3 regions of the Streptomyces sp. 11x1 genome follow, and region 2 is predicted to be linked to each of the others. Evidence: riboswitches for the same ligand, from Rfam matches in the RefSeq annotation. Region 2 holds a riboswitch; each other region holds the start of a gene.
The links. Region 2 has a riboswitch for cobalamin ahead of cobN (cobaltochelatase subunit CobN). Riboswitches for the same ligand answer to the same signal wherever they lie in the genome.
Positions count from the first base shown of each region.

Region 1: another riboswitch for cobalamin. It lies ahead of P8T65_RS44815 (energy-coupling factor ABC transporter permease); the one in region 2 lies ahead of cobN (cobaltochelatase subunit CobN).
Region 3: another riboswitch for cobalamin. It lies ahead of P8T65_RS36885 (cobalamin biosynthesis protein); the one in region 2 lies ahead of cobN (cobaltochelatase subunit CobN).

Region 1 is NZ_CP122458.1:10,177,974-10,183,330, forward strand. It holds gene P8T65_RS44800 (ATP-binding cassette domain-containing protein) at 1-737, opposite strand, end outside; gene cbiQ (cobalt ECF transporter T component CbiQ) at 739-1,494, opposite strand; gene P8T65_RS44810 (energy-coupling factor ABC transporter substrate-binding protein) at 1,500-2,021, opposite strand; gene P8T65_RS44815 (energy-coupling factor ABC transporter permease) at 2,018-2,737, opposite strand; cobalamin riboswitch at 2,767-2,972, opposite strand; gene P8T65_RS44820 (HoxN/HupN/NixA family nickel/cobalt transporter) at 3,179-4,303, shown strand; gene P8T65_RS44825 (MFS transporter) at 4,331-5,357, opposite strand, start outside.
Region 2 is NZ_CP122458.1:1,017,154-1,022,510, reverse strand. It holds gene P8T65_RS04900 (precorrin-2 C(20)-methyltransferase) at 1-925, opposite strand, end outside; gene P8T65_RS04895 (precorrin-8X methylmutase) at 922-1,554, opposite strand; gene cobG (precorrin-3B synthase) at 1,675-2,994, opposite strand; cobalamin riboswitch at 3,075-3,216, shown strand; gene cobN (cobaltochelatase subunit CobN) at 3,286-5,357, shown strand, end outside.
Region 3 is NZ_CP122458.1:8,410,303-8,415,659, forward strand. It holds gene P8T65_RS36875 (putative cobaltochelatase) at 1-432, opposite strand, end outside; gene P8T65_RS36880 (cobyric acid synthase) at 611-2,119, opposite strand; gene P8T65_RS36885 (cobalamin biosynthesis protein) at 2,116-3,057, opposite strand; cobalamin riboswitch at 3,158-3,290, opposite strand; gene P8T65_RS36890 (DUF397 domain-containing protein) at 3,535-3,741, shown strand; gene P8T65_RS36895 (hypothetical protein) at 3,839-4,084, shown strand; gene P8T65_RS36900 (hypothetical protein) at 4,014-4,526, opposite strand; gene P8T65_RS36905 (helix-turn-helix transcriptional regulator) at 4,568-5,357, opposite strand, start outside.

The DNA of each region.
Region 1 (5,357 bases), 9.2 Mb from region 2:
ACACCCCAGGGGAGCCGCAGCCCCGCCTGGTGCAGGAGATCCGTGCGGGCGAGCATCTCCGCCACCGGGCCCGTGCGCGCGCCGGACGGGGTGAGCAGCGCCGCGTCGTCGGCCCAGCGCAGCGCGAGGTCGACGTCATGGGTGGCCATCACGACGGTGGTGCCGGAGCGCCGCAGCTCGTCCAGGGTGGCGAGGAGCCGCTCCTGTCCGTCCGGGTCGAGTCCGGCGGTCGGCTCGTCGAGGATCAGGACCCGGGGCCGCATCGCGACCGCCCCGGCGATGGCGGTCCGCTTGCGCTGGCCGTAGGAGAGCAGATGGGTCGGCCGGTCGGAGAGGGCGGCGATACCGAGCGCGCCGAGCGCCTCGTCCACCCGGTCCCGCACCTGCGCGTCGGGCAGTCCGAGGTTCAGCGGTCCGAACGACACATCCTGTGCGACGGACGCCGCGAAGAGCTGGTCGTCCGGGTCCTGGACGACCAGCTGGACCGTCGTCCTGAGCCGGGTGAGCCCCTTGCGGTCGTACGACACCGGCCGCCCTTCGACGGTCAACTCGCCCGCGCGGGGCCGCAGTCCGCCGCTGAGCAGCCGCATCAGCGTGGTCTTGCCGCTGCCGTTGCGGCCCAGCAGGGCGAGCGCGCGCCCCGCGCGCACCTCGAAGTCCAGTTCGCTGAGCACGGGCGGTCCGTCCTCGTATGCGAACGACGCGCCCCGCAGGGCGACGAGCACGGGCTCGCTCATGTCAGCGGCCTTTCCAGGACGAATCCAGTACGAGGGTGAGGGCGGCCACGGCCGCCAGAAGAGCGACACTGGCCGTGGTGAACCGCACGGAGACCCGGGCCTCGGGCACCAGGACACGCAGGGTGCCGTCGTACCCGCGTCCGGCGAGCCCGGTCTGCAGCCGTGCCGCCCGGTCGAAGGCCCGGACGAACGCGGTGGCGCCGAGCCCGGCGAGGGAACGCCAGGTGGCGGCCCGGGTGGTGTGCCCCAGTCGCGCAGCCTGCGCCTCCCGGATCCGGCGCACCGAGTCCAGGAGCAGAAAGCTCATCCGGTACGTCACCAGCGCCACGTCCACGACCGGCGCGGGCACCCCGGCCCGGACCAGCCGGGGCAGCAGGTCCGACATCGGGGTCGTGAAGGCGAACAGGAGCACGCCCAGGGAGGCGGCCGAGGTGCGCAGCAACAGCTCCCCGGCGCGGACCGCTCCGCCGGCGGCCGGGGTGACGAACCCGTCCGGCCCGCCCACCTGCACGAGCAGCGGCAGCGCGCCGGTCACGCAGAAGCCCAACGGCACCCGGTAGGCCCGCCACAGCCGACGGCCGGGCACGCCCGCGGGGCCCAGCAGGACCACGAGCGAGGTCAGCAGGACCAGGGCCGCGCCCGGCCAGGGCGGCAGGGAGATCGCGAGCGCGGTGAGACCGAGCCCGAGCACGGCCTTGTCCACGGGATGACGGCGGCGCCAGCGACTGCTGTGCGCCGCCGCGTCGATCGGCAGCACCCGGATCAGCCCCGCCCGGCCGGGCTGGCCCCGGAGCGACCGGACGAGCCTGCGTCGCCGGTCGGGTCCGAGGCGCCGGACGCCCCCGACGCGCCCTTCGAGGCCGCGGCGGCCGGAACGCTCGCCGCCGGGCCGGACGCGCTCGCGGTCGAGGCCGCGACGGTCGCGTCCACCGGCTCCTCCGGAGCCTTGTCGGTCTGCCCGGCAGCGTCCAGCAGCGCCCGCGCCCGGGCCTCGCCCTGGCGCCGGCCCCGGCGGATGCCGAAGTAGTAGGCGAGGACGCCCGCGCCGAGGGCGGCCTGGAGGGAGAAGAGCGCCGACTCGATCTCACCGGACGGCGGCTCGTAGAGAGGGGAGAACCACGGCTCGTAGTCCGGTTCGATCTCGGTGATCGCCGTCTCCGCCTCGCCGTCGGCGCCCGTGAACGGCTGCTCCTTGTGGTCGCCGAGGCCGAGGGCCAGCGGCAGGACGGCGAGCGCGGCCACGACGAGCAGCAGCAGTACGTTGATCTTCGTGTTCCGGCTCATCGGGCCACCGCCTCGCTCTCGTTCTCCGCCCCGGCACCGGTACGGCTCCGCCGGTCGGTCAGGAGCACGCCGAGCCGGGTGAGTTCGCCCTTGCTCGACTGCACCAGCAGGCGCATCACCAGCACGGTGAGCAGACCCTCGCTGACCGCGAGCGGGACCTGGGTGACGGCGAAGATGGAGCCGAACTTGCCGAGCGCGCCCAGGAAGCCGCTGCTCGGGTCGGGGAAGGCGAGCGCCAACTGCACGCTGGTGGCGCAGTAGGTGACCAGGTCGGCGACGAACGCGCCGAAGAAGACCGTCACCATCAGCGGCACGCCGAAGCGCCGCAGCAGCCGGTAGACGCCGTACCCCGCCCAGGGGCCGGCGATCGCCATGGAGAAGACGTTGGCGCCGAGCGTGGTCAGACCCCCGTGGGCGAGCAACAGGGCCTGGAAGAGCAGGGTGATGGTGCCGAGGACCGCCATGATCGGCGGCCGGAACAGGATGGCGCCGAGACCGGTGCCGGTGGGGTGGGAACAACTCCCGGTGACCGACGGCAGCTTCAGCGCGGACAGGACGAAGGTGAAGGCACCCGAGGCACCGAGCAGCAGTGTGCTCTCGGGGTGCTCCCTGACCTCACGGGTGAGTGCCCGTACTCCGTGGACGACGAACGGCGCGGACGCGACGCCCCAGGCGATCGCGTGCGCCGGAGGAAGGAAACCCTCGGCTATGTGCATGGCTTAGCAGACCCTCTCCAGCACCTCGTGGATGGTTGACGCGCCTTGGCCGGTCTCCTGGCTTACGGGTGACACCGCCCGTGCTCCGCCTTCCCGGGTCCGAAGACCCAGTGGCTGTCCGTGAGGACCGGAGCCGGACTTCCCGATCACAGTGGCGAGGGCCGCACCGGCATCACACCGGATTTCCCGTTCACCAAGGCGTGGTGACAGTAGTGCCCAGATAAGGACGCTGACAAGCGGAGGCGAGGGGTGCGCGGGCGTCGTGCGACAGCTCACACCCGGGCGCACGCTCCGGCGCACGCCCCGCACGTCGGCGGGAGTCCACGGCCTGACCGAAAGCAGACGCGAGCTTTACTGCGAGCCAGTTGCAGCTACCAATATGGCGCACAAGGCTGAGGGGGTGCGACCGCACATACCCACGAAAGAAGAGGCGCACGCTCCATGGCTCCTGGCACCGACACCGCCCCCTCGGCCACCGCCGGGACGGGCGGACTCTCCTGGCGGCGGATCAGCGGCTTCCTGACGCGCGGGGAGTGGGCGAGCCTGGCCGGAATGGCCGGGTTCATCCTCGCGCTGCACCTCATCGGCTGGTTCACACTCGTGGTGATCGTCGCTCCCGAGCACTACAGCGTCGGCAGCAAGACCTTCGGTATCGGTATCGGCGTCACCGCCTACACCCTGGGCATGCGGCACGCCTTCGACGCCGACCACATCGCCGCCATCGACAACACCACCCGCAAACTGATGGGGGAGGGGCGGCGGCCGCTGTCGGTCGGTTTCTGGTTCTCCCTCGGCCACTCGTCGATCGTGCTCGCCCTGACGTTCCTGCTCACCCTCGGCGTCAAGTCGCTCGCCGGGCCGGTCCGCGACGACGGCTCCGTGCTGCACGAGACGACCGGCTGGATCGGCACCACCGTCTCGGGGACGTTCCTGTACGTCATCGCCGTCGTCAACCTGGTGATCATGGTGGGGATCTGGAAGGTCTTCCGCGAGATGCGCTCGGGCGCCTACGACGAGGCCGCGCTGGAGGAGAAGCTGCACAGCCGGGGCCTGATGAACCGGCTCCTCGGGCGGTTGATGAGGTCCCTCACCAGCTCCTGGCAGATGTACCCGATCGGCCTGCTCTTCGGCCTCGGCTTCGACACGGCGACGGAGGTCGCGCTGCTGGTCCTGGCCGGTTCGGGCGCCGCCTCCGGGCTGCCCTGGTACGCGATCCTGTGCCTGCCCGTCCTGTTCGCGGCCGGGATGTCGCTCCTCGACACCGTGGATGGCTCGTTCATGAACTTCGCCTACGGCTGGGCGTTCTCCCAACCGGTCCGCAAGGTCTACTACAACCTCACCGTCACGGGCCTGTCCGTGGCCGTGGCTCTGGTCATCGGCACGGTCGAACTCCTCGGCCTCGTCGCGGAGAAGGCCCATCTGCACGGCATTTTCTGGGACCGGGTCGCCGGCGTCGATCTCAACACCGTCGGCTATGTCGTCGTGGGCCTCTTCTTCGTCACCTGGGCGGTCGCCCTGCTGGTCTGGCGGTGCGCGCGGATCGAGCAGAAGTGGACGACCGGCTGACGCCGCACCTAGGGCACGTGCAGCCCGTCAGTGCGCGTGCAGCCCGTCCGTGAGATGGCCGTGGCTGTGCCGCCACCCGGCACGGACGCGTCGGGCGCCCACCAGATGGGGGTGACCGGAGGGGAGCCCGGCGTGCACGTGGGACGTCGACGACGCCGGCCACAGCCGTACGGCCGTCAGCGCCGCGCCCAGCGCGAGCGAACCCAGGGCGAGCACCGCCCAGTTCAGCCCGGCCGTCGCCCCCAGCCATCCGGCCAGCGGATACGTCAGCAGCCAGCAACCGTGCGAGAGGGAGAACTGGGCGGCGAACGCGGCCGTACGCTCCTCGGGCGACACCGAGCGGCGGACGAGACGCCCCGCCGGAGTGAGCACCGCCGAGCACGCGGCACCGAACGCGGCCCAGAGCGCCAGCAGCGCGGACAGTCGCCAACTCCCGCCCTGAGCAGCGGTGACGGCCCCGAGCCCGGCGAAGACCACGGCCAGCGACAGCGCGCCCGGCAGCATCACGGCTCGGTCCTGCACCTTCTCCAGCACCCGGGGCAGTACCAGCGCCACGGCCATCGACCCCGCCCCGTACGCCCCGAGCGTCAGCGGCAGGGCGCCCGCGGACAGGTCGAGCACATCACGGACGTAGACGACGGAGTTCACCGTCACCATCGCCCCGGCCGCCGCGACCGCGAGGTTCAGGACGAGCAGGGCCCGCAGCTCGGGCACGCCGAGGAAGAGACGCGTCCCGGCGGTGGCCCTGGCGTACACGCCGCCCGCGCGCGGGGCGGTGACCGCGGCCCGCTCGGGCAGGGCGGTGGAGACGACCAGCGCGGCCGAGGCGAGGAACCCGAGGACCGTGCCGGTGAACAGCCCGTCGTAGGTCGTCACGGACAGCAGCGCGGCTGCGAGCGCGGGGGAGAAGAGGCTCTCCAGGTCATAGGCGAGCCGGGACATCGACAGGGCCCGGGTGTAGTCGCGTTCCTCGGGCAGCACATCGGGGATGACGGCCTGGAAGGTGGGCGTGAACACGGCCGACGCGGACTGCAGGAGGAACACCAGGACGTAC
Region 2 (5,357 bases):
CGGCGCGCTCCGACTCGACCCGGTTGTCCGAGCCGTGCCGCACCTGGCCCGCCCTGCGCGGCACCCGGTCCAGATAGGTGGTGTAACCGACGAGGTCGTCGGCGGCGGCGAGCGCGCCCCGCGTCTCGGGCGTCAGCCACAGCGGACCGGCCGGACCGGTCCCGACCACCACGACCTCGCCCCGCTCCCGGGCCTCGGGCCGCTCGACGTCGACCTGGCTGGGCAGCACGGCCACCGAGAAGTACGGCACCGACTCCGGGTCCACGTCCGCCAGTTCGCCGATGCGCTCCCCGGACATGGTCGCCCGCTCGACATAGCGGGCCTCGGCGAGCCGCCCCGAACTCTCCAGCGCGCTCCGTACCTTGGTGAAGGTCCGGCCCAGCTTCATCACCACTGCCACGTCGGTCGCGGCGAGCCGTGCGGTCAGCTCCTCCTCGGGCAGGGTGCCCGGCAGGATCGTCAGCACCTCCTCGCCCTCGACGAGCGGGGTGCCCAGGCGGGCCGCGGCAGCCGACACGGACGTGACACCGGGGACGACCTCGGTGTCGTAGCGGTCCACGAGCCGCTTGTGCATGTGCATGTAGGAGCCGTAGAACATCGGGTCGCCCTCGGCGAGGACCGCGACCGTGCGCCCGGCGTCGAGATGTGCGGCCAGGCGGGCCGACGCCTCCTCGTAGAAGTCCTCCATCGCGCCCTTGTAGCCGCCCGGGTGATCGGTGGTCTCCGTCGTCAGCGGATACATCAGCCGTTCCTCGATGTGGTCGTCGCGCAGGTGCTTCGCGGCGATCGAGCGGGCGATGGAACGGCCGTGCCGGGCGCAGTGATACGCGATCACGTCCGCCTCGGAGATGACCTCGACGGCCCGGACGGTCATCAGGGACGGGTCACCGGGGCCGAGCCCCACCCCGTACAGCTTGCCGCTCACTCTTCCTCACTCGCGATCGCGTTGAGCGCGGCGGCGGCGATGGCGCTGCCGCCACGACGGCCGCGCACGACGAGGTGCTCCAGGCCCGAGGGATGCTCCGCCAGCGCGTCCTTGGACTCGGCCGCGCCGACGAACCCGACGGGCACCCCGATGACGGCGGCGGGCCGGGGCGCGCCCTCGTCGATCATCTCCAGCAGCCGGAACAGCGCGGTGGGCGCGTTGCCGACGGCCACGACCGAGCCCTCCAGCCGGTCCCGCCACAGCTCCAGCGCGGCGGCGCTGCGCGTGGTGCCCAGCTTCGCCGCCAGCTCGGGGACCGCCGGGTCGGAGAGCGTGCACAGCACGTCGTTGTCGGCGGGCAGCCGCTTGCGGGTCACCCCGCTGGCCACCATCCGCACGTCGGTGAAGATGGGCGCCCCGGCACGCAGGGCCTCACGGGCGCGGGTCACCACGTCGGGCGTGTACGCCAAGTCCCGTACGAGGTCGACCATTCCGCAGGCGTGGATCATCCGGACCGCGACCTGGCTGACGTCGGCGGGCAGGGCCGCGAGGTCCGCCTCCGCGCGGATGGTGGCGAAGGACTGGCGGTAGATCGCCGGGCCGTCCTTCTCGTAGTCGTAGGTGGTCACGGTGGTCTTCTCGCTGCTCTCGGTCGGCGTACGGGGGTCGTTCGTGCGGGTCGTGCGGTTCGTGCGCGTTGTGCGGGTTGTGTGCGCCATCGGGTCCGTGTCGTGCGGCTTCTCGGTGGTCTAGGGGGTGATCTCCCCCAGGGCGGCGGCGAGTCGGGACGGGTCCGCCATGGGGGCGGTGCGCGGGCTTCGGCCGGGGACGGTGCGGGAGAGCTCGTAGCCGCCGCCCTCCACCGCCACCACGTCGATCCGTTCGCCTCGGGGGTGGCCGCAGCGGCGCTCACAGCCGGACCAGTACAGGGGGAGCCCCGCGCGTCCTGCCGCCGTCAGGCTCTCGGTGGCGTCCGCCCGTACGTCCGCCAGGGACTTCGCGCAGCCGGGCCGTCCGATGCAGGCCCCGACACGTAGCCAGGGGGAGGCCGGATCGGTGACGAGGCCGGTGACCGAGAGCCGGCCGAGCGCGTCGGCCGCCTGCTCCTCGCTCAGGCCCGGTACGGGTACGACGACGCCGCGCCACGGCGTCAGCCGCAGTTCACGGGACGGTGTCGCGGCCGCGAGGGCGCTCAACTCCCGCCACTGGGGAGGTGTGAGACGACCGAGGGGGGCGTGCACGCAGAGGGCGTCGCCGACGGTGCCCGGGACCGGGCCGCCCTCGGCTGCGGTCGTCGTCCCGCTCTCGTCTCGCACCCGGCCCACGGAGTCGACGCCGACGGCGGTCAGCCGGTCCCGGACCTGCTCGAGCAGCCCGTCCTGGAAGGGGAGTTCGGTCACACGCCAGACCCGGGCCCCGCTCTCCCGCGCCGCCTCCAGGAAAGTCTCGGCGGCGGTCAGCGCGGCACGGGCCGCGTCCTCGCCGGGAAGCGCCAGGCTCTCCCCGGCCGTCCCCAGGCTCAGCAGCGCGCCACCGTCCTCGGCCGCCCGGACGGTCACATCGGCGTCCAGCGCGGTCACATCGCCGCGCCCGTCGTCGAGCGCGAACAGGAACCGGCCCGACAACCCCCGCGCCGCCTCGCTCGCGCACAACGCGGTGTCGAGGGCGGACAGCCAGGGCCGTACGTCGCGCAGACCGCGTCCGTCGAGACCGGACAGGGGCGAGGCGACGATGTTGCGCACGCGTTCGTGCCCGGCGGACGGCAACAGTCCGGCCGCGTCCAGCGACTCGGCCAGCTCGCCCCCGCAGCCGTCGGCCAGCCCACGCAACTGGACGTTGCCGCGGGAAGTGAGGTGAAGATCACCGTCGCCGAGCCGTCGCGACGCCTCCGCGAGCGCCTCCGCCTGGCGGACGCCCAGCACACCGCCGGGCACCCGGACCCGGGCCAGCGCCCCGTCGTCCGCCGTATGCAGCCGCAGCGTCCCCGGGCAGGCGTCGCCGCGGTCCCGTGTGACCGCTGTGGCCTGGGACGATGAACGCAGGGGAGGCGTGGACATGGCGGCGAGCATACCCACCGGCACAACGGACGTATCCTCCGCCCTTTTGAGGCGACCCTTACTATGCTGATCGGTGGATCATCCGATCCATCGACGCCACCCACGGCGCTAGGGTCTGCCGTCACATTCCCTAGGGGAGGAAGCCCGGTGTGAGTCCGGCGCGGTCCCGCCACTGTGAGCCCGTCCCAGGAGGGTCGGGCGAGTCAGGAACTCCCTTCCCCGTACCGCTCGGTCCGCCCGGGCCGGGGAGACTTCGAACCGACACCGCCCGGGGCGCGGACCCCGAGGAAGGCCAGCAGCCGCATGCAGCCATCGTCCGGGGAGCGCTCCGCGCAGCCCCGCATCCTGCTCCTGTCGACCTCCGACACCGACCTGCTCAGCGCCCGCGCGGCCGCCGGCCCGGTCCCCTACCGCTTCGCCAACCCCTCCCGCCTCGCGCTGGAGGACCTCCCCGCGCTCCTCGACGGCACCGACCTGGTCGTCGTACGCCTGCTCGGTGGCATCCGTGCCTGGCAGGACGGCCTCGACCTGCTGCTCGCCGACGGTCGCCCGGTCGTCGTCCTCACCGGTGAACAGGCCCCCGACGCCCAGCTGATGGCCGCCTCCACCGTCCCCGTCGGCATCGCCGCGGAGGCCCACGCCTATCTCGCGCACGGCGGCCCCGCCAACCTGGAGCAGTTGGCCCGCTTCCTCTCCGACACGGTCCTGCTCACCGGCCACGGCTTCGACGCGCCCGCGCCCGCGCCCTCCTGGGGCCCGCTGGAGCGCACCGCCCGCGCCACCGCCGACGGCCCGACCGTCGCCGTGCTCTACTACCGCGCCCACCACATGAGCGGCAACACCGCCTTCGTGGACGCCCTGTGCGGGGCGATCGAGGACAAGGGCGCCCGGGCGCTCCCGCTCTACGTGGCGTCGCTGCGGGCCCCGGAACCCGAGCTGATCGAGGAACTCCGCGCCGCCGACGCCATCGTGACCACCGTCCTCGCCGCGGGCGGCACCAAGCCCGCCGAGGCCTCGGCCGGCGGCGACGACGAGTCCTGGGACGCGGGCGCCCTGACCGGCCTCGACGTGCCGATCCTCCAGGCCCTGTGCCTGACCGGTTCGCGGTCCGTCTGGGAGGAGAACGACGAGGGCGTCTCCCCGCTCGACGCGGCCAGCCAGATCGCCGTCCCCGAGTTCGACGGCCGCCTGATCACCGTCCCGTTCTCCTTCAAGGAGATCGACGAGGACGGCCTCCCGGCCTACGTCGCCGACCCCGAGCGCGCCGCCCGCGTCGCCGGGATCGCCGTACGCCACGCGCGCCTGCGCCACATCGCCAACGCCGACAAGCGCCTCGCGCTCGTCCTCTCCGCCTACCCGACCAAGCACTCCCGCATCGGCAACGCGGTCGGCCTCGACACACCCGCCAGCGCCGTCGCCCTGCTGCGCCGACTGCGCGAGGAGGGCTACGACTTCGGGACCGACGCCGAGGTGCCGGGCCTGGCCTCCGGCGACGGCGACGAGCTGATCCGCGCGCTGATCGAGGCGGGCGGCCACGACCAGGACTGGCTGACCGAGGAGCAGTTGGCCCGCAACCCGGTCCGTATCCCGGCCGCCGACTACCGCCGCTGGTACGCCGAACTCCCCCAGGAACTGCGCACGGCCGTCGAGGAGCACTGGGGGCCGGCGCCCGGCGAGATGTTCGTCGACCGCAGCGCCAACCCGGAGGGCGACATCGTCCTCGCGGCGCTGCGCTTCGGCAATCTGCTGATCCTCATCCAGCCGCCGCGCGGCTTCGGCGAGAACCCGATCGCGATCTACCACGACCCGGACCTCCCGCCCTCGCACCACTACCTCGCCGCCTACCGCTGGATCGCGGCCCGCGCCGACGACGGTGGCTTCGGCGCCGACGCGATGATCCACCTCGGCAAGCACGGCAACCTGGAGTGGCTGCCCGGCAAGAACGCGGGCCTCTCGGCGGCCTGCGGCCCGGACGCCGCGCTGGGCGACCTGCCCCTGGTCTACCCCTTCCTGGTCAACGACCCGGGCGAGGGCACCCAGGCAAAGCGCCGCGTCCACGCCACGCTCGTCGACCACCTCGTGCCGCCGATGGCCCGCGCCGACTCCTACGGCGACATCGCGCGCCTGGAGCAACTCCTCGACGAGTACGCCCAGATCTCCTCCATGGACCCGGCGAAGCTCCCCGCGATCCGCGCCCAGATCTGGACCCTCATCCAGGCCGCCAAGCTCGACCACGACCTGGGCCTGAACGACCGCCCCGAGGACGACGGCTTCGACGACTTCCTGCTGCACGTCGACGGCTGGCTGTGCGAGGTCAAGGACGCCCAGATCCGCGACGGCCTGCACGTCCTCGGCACCCCGCCGGGCGGTGCCGA
Region 3 (5,357 bases), 7.4 Mb from region 2:
GTGGTCGTGGAGCAGGTTCACCTCGTCGACGTAGAGGATGCCCCGGTGCGCGTCCGCGAGCAGACCGGGCTCGAAGGCCTTCACGCCCTCGGAGAGCGCCCGTTCGATGTCGAGGGCGCCGACGAGCCGGTCCTCGGAGGCGCCGACGGGCAGCTCGACCATGCGGGAGGGCCGGGTCTCGAACGCCGGCTCGTGCGGCCCGTCCGGACAGGCCGGGTCCGGCTTCACGGGGTCGCAGGAGAACCGGCAGCCGACGACGACCTCCACCTCCGGCAGCAGCGCCGCGAGCGCCCGCACGGCGGTGCTCTTGGCGGTGCCCTTCTCACCGCGCACGAGCACACCGCCGATGCGCGGGCTGATCGCATTGAGGAGCAGGGCGAGTTGCAGGTCGCCCTGCCCGACGACGGCGGTGAAGGGGAAGTGCGTGCTCACGCGGTGGGCCCTCCTACGGGTGAATGGGTGAGATGCGGGCGGCTCGACGGCTCGTGCGCGGTCAACCTGGTGCTGTGCTCCCTGCCTGAGCGGGGATGGCCCGGCGATGAGCCCGCGCATGGGCGGCGTTCTGGTGTGCTCCCCGCCCCTGCGGGGACAGCCGGAGACGGCGGCGCCCTCATCCCGGCATCCCCGGCGGAACGAACGGCAGCCCGCTGGGCGCACCCGACTCGATGAGCCGCCACAGCGCGTCCGTGTCCGCGTGCTCCTCGATCAGGTCGCCGAGCCGGTCGAGCTGCTCCTCGCGCAGCGCGGCGAACGAGGTGTCCGGGGCCGGTACGAACCGGCGCCCCGAGGCGGCGGCCACCTCGCGCAGGAAGGCCCGCCGGAACCCGTCCGACTCCAGCGACCCGTGCCAGTGCGTGCCCCAGATCTGCCCGACCCGGCACCCGTCCAGGAACGGCTCGCCGCCCAGCACCTCGGCGACCCCGTGATGGATCTCGTACCCCTCGACCCGCTCCCCGAGGGCCTCCCCGACGGGCCGGGTGAGCGTCTTCTCCGGGGCGAACCGCACCCGGACGGGAAGCACCCCGAGCGCCGGTACATGCCCCCGGCGGCTCTCGACGTCGTCCTCGATGTGCTCCCCGAGGACCTGGAAGCCCCCGCAGATGCCGAGGACCGGCCGCCCCTCGGCGGCCCGGCGCAGCAGCGCCTCGGCGAGTCCCCGTTCCCGCAGCCACTCCAGCGCCCGGACCGTGCCCCGGGTCCCCGGGACGACGACGAGATCGGCGTCGGCCAGTTCCTCGGCCCGGTCCACGAACCGCACGACCACACCGGGTTCGGCGGCGAGCGCGTCCACATCGGTGAAGTTGGACATCAACGGCACCGCGCACACGGCGACCCGCAGCACGTCCTCCCCGACGGGCGGCGCGACGTTCGACTCCCGCACCGTCCCCCGCAGCGAGACCCGCAGCCCGTCCTCCTCGTCGATGCCGAGCCCGTGCCGGAAGGGCAGCACCCCGTACGTCGGCCGCCCGGTGAGCCCGCGCAGCATGTCGAGCCCCGGCTCCAACAGGGAGACGTCCCCCCGGAACTTGTTGACGAGGAACCCGGCGACGAGGGCCTGGTCCTCGGGGGAGAGCAGCGCGACGGTCCCGAAGAACGACGCGAACACCCCACCGCGGTCGATGTCCCCGACCACGAGCACGGGCAGCCCGGCGTTCCGGGCGATTCCCATGTTGACGATGTCGGTCCGGCGCAGATTGATCTCGGCCGGAGAGCCGGCCCCCTCGCAGATCACCGCGTCATACGTGCCCCGCAGCTCGGTGAGGCAGTCCAACACGGTTCCGAGCAGCCGCTGTTGCCGCCCTCCGTGATAGCCGCGCGCACTCATCTCGCCCACGGACTTCCCCAGCAGCACCACCTGACTGCTGCGCTCGCCACCGGGCTTGAGCAGCACGGGGTTCATGAGCGCGGTGGGCTCCACCCGGCAGGCCTGGGCCTGCATGGCCTGCGCCCGTCCGATCTCGGCTCCCTCCTTCGTCACGAAGGAGTTGAGCGACATGTTCTGCGCCTTGAACGGCGCGACCTTGACGCCCCGGCGCACCAGCCACCGGCAGATCCCCGCGGTGACCACGCTCTTCCCGGCGTCGGAGGTGGTCCCGGCGACCAACAGCCCGCCACTCATCCCTGCCTCCTCGACCGCAGCAGCGACACACCCGCACCGATCCCCAGAGCCAGCCATCCGACCCGCCTTGACAACCGCACGGCCCGCTCGATGTCGCCCACTTCGACGGCGCGTCCTTCCCCATTGAGCACAGGTCGATGCTCGACCCGCCCCCCGTACGACAACGTGCCCCCCATCCGTACTCCGAGCGCCCCCGCGAACGACGCCTCCACGGGCCCCGCGTTGGGGCTCGGATGTCTGTGCGCGTCGGCGCGCCAGGCCCGTACGGCCCCCCGGGCGTCCCCGCCGGAGGCCGCGGCCAGCACCGCCGTCAGTCGTGCTCCCGGCCACCCCACCACGTCGTCCAGCCGCGCGGAGGCCCATCCGAACCGCCGGTACCGCTCCGACCGGTGGCCGACCATGGCATCCAGGGTGTTGACGGCCCGGAACCCCAGCAGTCCGGGCACACCCGCCACGGCTCCCCACACGAGCGCCCCCACCACCGCGTCCGACGTGTTCTCGGCGACGGACTCCACGACCGCCCGCGCGATCCCGTCCGCGTCGAGCGCCTGGGGATCCCGTCCGCACAGATGCGGCAGGCGGTCCCGCGCGCCGTCGACGTCCCCCGCCTCCAGGGACCGCCCGATCGCCCGGGCCTCCCGTCCGAGCGAAGTCCCCCCGACCACGGCCCAGGTGGCGGCGGCGGTCAGCGCGACGGAGGCGGCACGCGAGGGCCGCACGGCGGACGAGGCGACGGCCCCGAGCGCCACGGCGCCACCCGCGCACACGGCGGTGTGCAGCGCGCCCCACCCTCGGTGGTCCCGCCACAGCACCCGCTCCACGGCACCGGCGGCCCGCCCGAACGCGGCGACCGGATGCCCCCGGCGAGGATCGCCGAGCAGCAGGTCACCGAGGATTCCGGCGGTGGCGCCGTACGCGAACACGCGATCGGCACGCACGGGTTCAGCCGATCGCGAGATCGGACGAGGGCCCGGTACGGGGACTCAGACGGCAGCCGCGCATGGCGATATGTCCTCACTCAGGGTGTCCACGCCCTGGTTCGACGAGACCGACGGCGAGAGTTCCTGGCTCCCGGGAGGTTCTTCCCCGGTGACAGTGGCGGGACCGCGCCGGACTCGCACCGGCTTCCTCTCCTGCCGTCGTAGATGGCCCCGGCAGTCCACCACGCTCCCGGAAGACCCGTCAACTTGCTGTTGACCTGCGGCGCAGGGGTGTGCTCAGCCCCACATCGCTGAAATATCGCCAGACGCCCGAATCGGCTCTTTCTGCGCTCATTTCCGCGGTGTCGGGCGGGAACACTTGAGGGAACGGCAGTACGAAGACTGAGCGCCGACGAGCGGCAGCGGCTGGACACGGCGCTCGGGTCGTCGCGGTGGACGCGTGTCGGCGCGCTGACTTGTGAGGTGGAGGTCAGGGTGCTCGACAGGGAGTCCTCGGCGCGGAGTTGGATCAAGAGCAGCTATTCGGGCGACACCACCGTGTGCGTGGAGGCGTGCTTCGGGGAGGGCTGGGTTCTGGTGCGTGACTCGAACTGGAAGAAGAACGCTGTGCTCTCCTTCCGTCACACCGCGTGGTGTGGTTTTCTGGCGGGGCTTGTGGACCCGGGTGCGGACGGCTCTTGAAGAACCGTTCGGGGGACGGGAGGTACACGCGATGGAAGATCGGACCAAGGGATCCGCCTCGGCGCGTGCGCGGGCATCGAGGGATCGGCGGACACTGTTGTCCGCCGCCGCCCCGTTGGTGCTCTTCAGCACGGTCGCCGGAGTCCTCGCCGTGGGGGTGGGAGCTCTCGCCGCCCTGCTGGTGCCGGGGACGGAGGCGCGGGGTGTCGTCTGGCTGGCGGTGACCGCCCTCCTGGCCACCGGGGCCGGCCTGTGGTGGGGGCTCACCCCGGTCACGGAGCGGCTGAGGGCCCTGGACCGGGCTCTGGTCGGGGCTCGGCTGCGGGGCCCGGAGGAGCGCTGAGGCCGAGAGGCCGCGCCGCGTCGGCGCGGGCGCGCAGCACCTTGCCCAGACCGGCCGCGAGCGAGGTGAGCAGAGCGGCGGCGATCGCTCCGGTGATCGCCGTGGTGAGCGGTGCCGCGGCGCCGAACCCGGTCGTGGGCACGACCCGACCGGCCACGGCGATGCTCAGCAGCAGGACGCTCGCGCAGAACGTGCCCAGCAACAGGCGGGCGGACAGGAGCCTTATCTCGCCGTCGACCCGGGCGCTCTCGACCCGGATGAGGGCCTCGGCCCACTCCGCCTCCTGCATGGCGTACGCCTTCAGCGTGCAGTCGTCCAGCGGCGCCGGGCCGCCGGCCTCCGGGGGGTCGGCCGGGGCGGCGCCGTCCGGTTCACCGTCGCCGGGACCGGTGCGGCGCGCCGTCAGCCGCCTCCACCACTCGTGCCATCCGAAGACCGCCATGGGCCCTCCCCCCGATTCCGCCGGGCGTCCCGGCCCGGTGCTCAGTCGTTGTCCAGGCTCTCCCTGACCGTGTCGAGGAACTCGATCATCCGGTCGCCTTCGTACGCGTGGTCGCTGATGTCCGCGAAGCATTCCTGGTAGCGGACCGTGAGGTCGAGGTCCTCGCGGTTCGACAGTCCGCCGTTGGGGCCCTCCAGGTAGAGCAGGTCGTCGTCGTCCCGGAACCCGAGCAGGATGAACGGGCTGAGGGTGCTGAAGTGTGCCCCGGCCGAGAACGGCAGCAGCCGGATGCCCATCCGGGGCCGTCCGGCCAGTGCCTTCACGTGGTCCAGCTGGTGCCGCATGACCCGCGGGCCGCCGATCACCCGCCGTACGGCGGCCTCGTCCAGGACGATGTCGACGCGCGGCCCGGCGTCGGAGTCGATCAGCCGTTCCTGCCGGGCGAGACGGAGTTCCACCGACCGTCGCACGGCGGTGGGTTCCGAGGTGGGGGAGAGGAGGGCGGTGGCGTAGTCCTCGGTGTGCAGGAGGCCCGGGAGGACGATGGGGTTGTAGATGCGGATGGAGGTCGCCGCCCCCTCGTAGCCCAGGTACTGGGCGAACGGCTGGGAGACCAGGTTGCCCCAAGGGGCCCACCACGACGGCCCCTTCGAGCCTCGCGCGGCCTCCTCCAACTCACCGACCAGCGCCGGGTCCGTGATCCCGTACTGCTGGATGAGCGCCCGGACATCGGTGACGCTGACCCCGACCGTGCCGGCCTCGATGCGCATGATCTTCGACAGGGACCATTCCAGGGCGTCCGCGGTCTGCTGCTTGGTCAACCCGGACTTG